Linked DNA regions of Duganella dendranthematis. The main gene of each other region encodes a partner of the protein of the gene in region 2 in a complex. Links are inferred from orthologs where the notes say so. Each region holds a gene or a part of one and is shown on either strand. Other genes may lie near its edges.

The links.
Region 1: the proteins of mnmE (region 2) and mnmG are in contact, whole or in part, in a solved structure (PDB 9HIP), measured with the Escherichia coli proteins. The link is inferred for Duganella dendranthematis from one-to-one orthologs.

Annotation. Positions count from the first base shown.
Region 1 is NZ_CP051684.1:2,462,643-2,465,939, reverse strand. The notes cover bases 396-3,297. They hold mnmG (tRNA uridine-5-carboxymethylaminomethyl(34) synthesis enzyme MnmG), read right to left. Parts: upstream 2,859-3,297; coding sequence 933-2,858; downstream 396-932. Other genes in these bases: HH213_RS11320 (sulfite exporter TauE/SafE family protein), read right to left, coding at 3,039-3,297; rsmG (16S rRNA (guanine(527)-N(7))-methyltransferase RsmG), read right to left, coding at 396-936. Outside these bases: HH213_RS11335 (ParA family protein), read right to left, coding at 1-171; more of rsmG, read right to left, coding at 274-395. UniProt on the Escherichia coli protein: NAD-binding protein involved in the addition of a carboxymethylaminomethyl (cmnm) group at the wobble position (U34) of certain tRNAs, forming tRNA-cmnm(5)s(2)U34.
Region 2 is NZ_CP051684.1:2,034,588-2,038,300, forward strand. Bases 370-3,291 are described here. They hold mnmE (tRNA uridine-5-carboxymethylaminomethyl(34) synthesis GTPase MnmE), read right to left. Parts: upstream 2,560-3,291; coding sequence 1,180-2,559; downstream 370-1,179. Other genes in these bases: HH213_RS09440 (SMP-30/gluconolactonase/LRE family protein), read left to right, coding at 370-1,172; yidC (membrane protein insertase YidC), read right to left, coding at 2,661-3,291. Outside these bases: HH213_RS09435 (sensor domain-containing diguanylate cyclase), read left to right, coding at 1-240; more of HH213_RS09440, read left to right, coding at 237-369; more of yidC, read right to left, coding at 3,292-3,713. UniProt on the Escherichia coli protein: Exhibits a very high intrinsic GTPase hydrolysis rate. Involved in the addition of a carboxymethylaminomethyl (cmnm) group at the wobble position (U34) of certain tRNAs, forming tRNA-cmnm(5)s(2)U34.

The DNA.
Region 1 (3,297 bases), 430 kb from region 2 along the record:
AGGCAGGCCCGCCTTGTTAATGCCGGCACCCATGGTGGCATTGCCCTGCGGGTCTAGATCGACCAGCAATACGCGCTGATCCAGTTTTGCCAAACCGGCGGCCAGGTTGACTGTGGTGGTGGTCTTGCCTACGCCGCCCTTTTGATTTGCTACGCAAAAAATTTTTGCCATGTAATTCTTATGTGTGTTGATGCTTTTGATTTATACGGTATAAACGATATAAACGATTTATACTATTTATTTGATATAAACCATTTATACCGTATAAACCGTTTATACTGTTTCTGCGTTTTCATCAGCCTGGATGAATACCAGGTGGCGTTCTGCGTCCAGCCCCGGCACTGCCAAAGGCTCCAGTTTCTGCACTTTCCATGGTGCTGGCAGTCGCTCTCGCTCCTCCGCCGGCGCCGTGCCTTTCAAGGCGATGAACTGGCCGCCCTCCGCCAGCAGGTGCCCGGACCAGTTGACGAAGTCCGACAGGTCGGCGAACGCCCGGGAGGTGATGACGTCGAACTTGGTCTTCACTTCCAGCTCCTGCACCTTTTTGGTGTACACCGTCACATTGCCCAGTTCCAGCTCCGCCTTCACCTGATTGAGGAAGGCGGTCTTCTTGTGCACCGTGTCGATCATCGACAATTTCATATCCGGCCGGCTAATCGCCAGCACCACGCCCGGCAATCCGCCCCCTGCCCCGACATCCAGTACATTTGACGCCCCCGCGAACGCCGGAACGGCCGCCAGCGAGTCCAGCAGGTGCAGCTTGACCATTTCCATGGGGTCGCGCACCGAGGTCAGGTTGTAGACCGAATTCCACTTGTTCAGCAGGGCCAGGTAGTCCAGCAGCTTTTCTACCTGTTCCTCGCTCAGCTGCAAGGGCAGCTGCTTGATGCCTTGTTTCAGAACATCCGCTACTACTTCGCGGTTAAACACCTTCATGCTGCCTCTTCTTTATTCAAAAAACCGCCGAATCCGGCCTTCTTCAGGTGTACCAGCAGCAGCGAAATCGCCGCCGGCGTCACACCAGAAATACGCGATGCCTGGCCCAGCGTTTCCGGACGCTGCGCGTGCAACTTCTGGCGCACTTCCACCGACAGCGCGGTGATGTCCAGATAGCTGAAACCTTCCGGCAATTTCAGGTTTTCGTAGTGCTCGTGGCGCTCGACTTCCTTGGTCTGGCGATCAATATAGCCCGAGTATTTGAGCTGAATTTCGATCTGTTCCTTGACCGCTTCATCAGTCTCACCCGGACCTGCGAGCTCGCGGCCGTCAGTACCTTTGAGCGTCATCAGCGTGTCGTAGGCAACGCCGGGACGGCGCAGCAAATCGGCCAACGAATACTCCCGCTCGATGGCCTGACCAATCACGCGTTCGGACTCAGCCGCTTCCAGGATGCGCGGGTTCACCCACGTGGAGCGCAGCCGTTCCAGTTCGCGGCCAACCGACTCGCGCTTGCGGTCGAAGGCTTCCCACTGCGCATCGCCAACCACGCCCAGCTTGCGGCCGATTTCGGTCAGGCGCATGTCGGCGTTGTCTTCGCGCAGGCTCAGGCGGTACTCGGCGCGGCTGGTGAACATGCGGTACGGCTCCATCACGCCTTGCGTGACGAGGTCGTCTACCATCACGCCCAGATAGGCTTCCGAACGGGCTGGCGTCCAGGCTCCACGGCCCTGAGTTTGCAGCGCGGCGTTGACGCCGGCCAGCAGACCTTGTGCCGCAGCCTCTTCGTAACCGGTGGTGCCATTGATCTGGCCGGCGAAAAACAGGCCATTGATAGCCTTGGTTTCCAGCGATGCTTTCAGGCCACGCGGGTCGAAGTAATCGTATTCAATCGCATAGCCAGGACGCAGAATGTGGGCGTTTTCCAGGCCTTTCATCGAGCGCACCAGCGCGATCTGCACGTCGAACGGCAGGCTGGTGGAGATGCCGTTTGGATAGAATTCGTGCGTGGTCAGGCCTTCCGGCTCCAGGAAAATCTGGTGCGATTCCTTCGACGCGAAGCGGTGAATCTTGTCTTCGATCGACGGGCAATAACGCGGGCCGACGCCTTCGATCACGCCGGTGTACATCGGACTGCGGTCCAGGCCGCCACGGATGATGTCGTGGGTTTGCTGGTTGGTATGCGTGATCCAGCAAGGCATTTGCTCAGGGTGCATGGCGGCATTGCCCATCACCGAGAACACCGGCACCGGATCGAGGTCGCCCGGCTGTTCGGTCATCTGCGTAAAGTCGATGCTGCGGCCGTCGATGCGCGGCGGCGTGCCGGTCTTCAGACGGCCTTGCGGCAGCTTCAATTCTTTCAGGCGCGCGGACAGCGATACGGCTGGCGGATCGCCGGCGCGGCCACCCGAGTAGCTGTTCAGGCCGACGTGGATCTTACCGTCGAGGAAAGTGCCGGCGGTCAGCACCACCGCTGGCGCAAGGAACTTCAGGCCGATCTGGGTAACGGCGCCGACCACGCGGTCGCCCTCCACGATCAGGTCGTCCACTGCCTGCTGGAACAGCCACAGGTTAGGTTGGTTTTCCAGGCGCTCGCGGATGGCGGCCTTGTACAGGATACGATCGGCTTGCGCGCGCGTGGCGCGTACGGCCGGGCCTTTGGAGGAATTCAGGATGCGGAACTGGATGCCCGATTCATCGGTAGCGATCGCCATGGCGCCGCCCAGCGCATCGACTTCTTTGACCAGATGGCCTTTGCCGATACCGCCGATGGAGGGATTGCACGACATCTGACCCAGCGTCTCAATGTTGTGGGTGAGCAGCAGCGTCTTCTGGCCCATGCGGGCAGAAGCGAGTGCAGCTTCGGTACCGGCATGACCACCGCCGACAACGATGACGTCGAATTTCGTAGGAAATAGCATGGTGGAGAATTTAAAGCGAAGGGGATCAAGGTCAGATTATAGAGTTTTTTTGGTGTTGCGACTTTTTTAGGCAAAAATATTGTTGGCTGTGTTCCACGTGAAACAATGAAAAAAGGGCACTTGGTGAGTTGCCAAGTGCCCTTTTTCTATTGTTTCACGTGGAACAGTGTCACCCAGGTATCACCACCGCAGCCAGGCGTCATAGCCAGTCTTGACGATCAGCACCGACACCACCACCAGGAACAGCTTGCGGACGAAGCCGCTGCCGTGCTTCATCGCCATGCGCGAACCGATCAGTGAACCGGCGATCTGGCACACGGCCATGGTCATGCCCAACTGCCAGATCAGGTGGCCGGCGTAGCCAAACCACACCAGGCCGGCAAAGTTGCAGGCCACGTTGACAACCTTGGCTACCGCCGATGCACCCAGGAAGTCGAAG
Region 2 (3,713 bases):
CAGGCGGCGCTGGTGGCGGAAACCATCCGCGCCAAAATCGCCTCGCTCCAGATCAACCACTCGCCGGCGGCCACCCGGCCGCACGTCACCATGAGCATCGGCGTGGCCACCTTCGACAAAGACAAACTGGCCGACGCCGCCGCCATGCTGGCCGCCGCCGACAGCTGTTTGTACGCGGCCAAGAAAGCTGGCCGCGATTGTGTCATCGTCTATCGTCAACAACAGGAGAATGCAGCATGATGTTACGCAGTGCCCTTACCTTGGCGGCCGTGCTGGCCGCGCCGTATGCCCTCTCCGCACCGGCGGCCTGCACCGGCAAAGCCCCATCCGGCGAGCTGACGGCGACCCGCATCGCCGCCGCCAACAGCACCCGCAGCGAACCCGGCCTGTATGAAGGACCGGTATGGATCAAGGATGCGCTGTACTTCTCCGACTTCACGTTTGGCCCCGGCTTCCCGTCGCGCATCCTGAAGCTGGACGCCAGCGGCAAAGTCAGCGTGGCAATCGAGGACAGCGGCAGCAACGGCTTGGCCACCGACGGCCACGGCAACATCATCGCCGCCACCCACAAGTGGAAATCGGTGTCGCTGTACACGCTGGACGGCAAGCGCAGCGACCTGGTCAGCAAGTTTGAAGGCACCGTCTTCAACTCGCCGAACGACATGGCGATGGCCTCGGATGACACGCTGTACTTCAGCGATCCAGACTTCCAGCGCACCGCCGCGCCGGGCGGCCAGGACAAGACGCGCGTGTACCGCGTGGGCACCGACGGCAAGGTCACGGTGGTGGATGACACGCTGAAAAATCCGAACGGCGTATCGCTGTCGCCAAAGGAAGACGTGCTGTACGTGAACGGCATGGTGGGCGAGCACGGCGTGCTGCGCGCCTACCCGATCGTCAACGGCATGCCGCAGGCCGGCAAGGATCTGGTGGAGCAGCTGGGTATTCCGGACGGCATGGCGGTGGACTGCTACGGCAACATCTACGTCAGCGAGCACACCGACAAGCGGCTGCGCGTGTTCACGCCGGCGGGCAAACAGATCGCCACCATCAAAGTCGACGCCAACGTCACCAACGCCGCCTTCGGTGGCGCCGACGGCAAGACCCTCTACATCACCGGCGCCGGCGCACTGTGGCAACTCAAGCTGGACGTTACCGGTTCGCCGTACTAAACCAAGTTTATTTGCCGATACAGAAGCGGCTGAAGATGACGCCTAGCAGGTCGTCGGAGGAGAAGGCGCCGGTGATGCTCGACAGCTGAACTTGCGCCAGCCGCAGTTCTTCGGCGAACAGGTCCAGCGACTGGTCGCTCTGCGCGGCGTGCTCGCCGGCGCGGGCCAGGTGGGCGCCAGCGTTTTTCAGCGCGATCAGGTGACGTTCGCGCGCCAGGTACAGCGATTCGCCGGTCTGCTGCCAGCCGGCGATGCGCAACAGTTCCTTGCGCAGCAAATCAATCCCGACGTGGTCGTGCGCCGACAGGTAGATGTGGGTGGCGTCTTCCATCACGTCCACCGCCGGCTTGTGGCCGGACAGATCAATCTTGTTCCAGATGCGTAGCACCGGCACGCCTTCCGGGAACGCGGCTGTGATATTTTCATCGGCGCGCGACGGACCGTGGTCGGCGTCCAGCAGGTGTAGGATGACGTCGGCCTTGCCGACCTCGCCCCAGGTACGCTCGATGCCGATCCGTTCCACCACGTCCACCGCCTCTTCCGGGGCGCGGATGCCGGCGGTGTCGATGATGTTCAGCGGGATGCCTTCGATCTGAATCGTCTCGGTGACCTTGTCGCGCGTGGTGCCGGCGATCGGCGTAACGATCGCCACGTCATTGCCCGCCAGCGCATTCAGCAACGACGATTTGCCGACGTTCGGCTGGCCGACCAGCACCACGTTCAGCCCTTCGCGCAGCAGCGCACCTTGCGCCGCCTGCTTGAAAACCTGCTCCAACGCGGCAACGATGCTCTTCAGTTGCCCACGCGCGTCGGATTTTTCCAGGAAGTCGATTTCTTCTTCCGGGAAATCCAGCGTGGCTTCCACCAGCATGCGCAGGTTGGTGACGCTGCCGACCAGCGTATTCACGGTTTTCGAGAATGCGCCCGACAGCGATTGCGACGCCGACTTGGCCGCCGCTTCGGTCGAGGCGTCGATCAGGTCGGCCACGGCTTCCGCTTGCGCTAGGTCGAGCTTGTCATTGAGGTAGGCGCGGCGGGTGAATTCGCCCGGTTCGGCCAGCCGCAGGCCGAGGTCTTCGCCGGCTTCCAGTACGCGCGCCAGCAGCATCTGCAGCACGATAGGGCCGCCGTGGCCTTGCAGTTCCAGCACGTCTTCCCCGGTGTACGAGTTCGGCCCCTTGAACCAGATGGCGATACCCTGGTCGATGATGCTGCCGTCGGCCTGCTTGAACGGGATGTAGGTGGCGTGGCGCGGCTTGAGCGCGTCGCCGCCGAACAGCGCGCCGATCAGCGCTTGCAGGTTTTTGCCGGAGGCGCGCACGACGCCGATGCCGCCGCGCCCCGGTGCGGTGGCGATGGCGGCGATAGGGGAAGAGTCGATGTTCATAAACGGATTGTAAGGTAAATAAAAAAAAGCCCCATGTGGCTTTGCAGCGGCCTTGGCCGGTGCAAGCGCACATGGGGCTTTTTAGCAACAGCTTGTGGCGCTTACGCCTTGGCAGGCGCCGGGGTACCGAATTTCTTGGAAATCACATACTGTTGAGCAATCGACAGCACGTTATTCACGACCCAGTACAGCACCAGGCCGGACGGGAAGAAGAAGAACATCACCGAGAACGCCAGCGGCATGAACAGCATCATCTTGGCTTGCATCGGATCAGCCGGTGCAGGGTTCAGCTTGGTGGTGATGAACATCGAAATCGCGTACAGCACCGGCAGGATCGCATACGGATCGTGCTGGGCCAGGTCGGTGATCCAGCCAATCCACGGTGCGCCGCGGATTTCCACCGCCGATTGCAGCACGTAGTACAGCGAGATGAACACTGGCATCTGCACCAGGATCGGCAGGCAGCCACCCAGCGGATTGATCTTCTCCTGCTTGTACAGTTCCATCGTGGCCTGGTTCATCTTGGCCGGGTCGCCTTTGTAGCGCTCGCGGATGGCTTGCATCTTCGGCGTCACCAGCTTGACCTTCGCCATGCTGCGGTAACCGGCAGCCGACAGCGGGAAGAACAGCAGCTTGATCAGGATGGTGAACACAATAATGGTCCAGCCCCAGTTGCCCAGCAGCGAGTGGATGTAGTTGATCACGGCGAACATCGGCTTGGCGATCATGGCCAGGAAACCGTAGTCGCGCACCAGGATCAGGCCCGGCGCGGTCTCTTCCAGCAGCTTGGCTTCTTGCGGGCCGGAGAACAGGCGGGCGTCATTGCTGACGGTGGCGCCCGGCGCAATCGTGCCCAGCGGCTGCTTGACGGCGATGCCGTACACATTGGTATCGATCTTCGAGGTCTCGATATCGTGCATCAGCTTAGGCTGCGGAATGAAGGCCGAGACGAAGAAGTGCTGCGAAATCGCGATCCAGCCGTTGTCGGCCTTGGTGGCGTGGTCCTGCACCACCGGCTTGCCGGTCTTGGCCGCTTCGGCCGCTTCTTTTTCCAGCGTGTCGAACTTCAGCTTCTCGTAGTGCTTGTCGTCGGTGTACAGCGTCGGGCCGGTGTAGCTGCTGTTGAAGAACGAGTCGCCGGCCGGCTTGTTGCC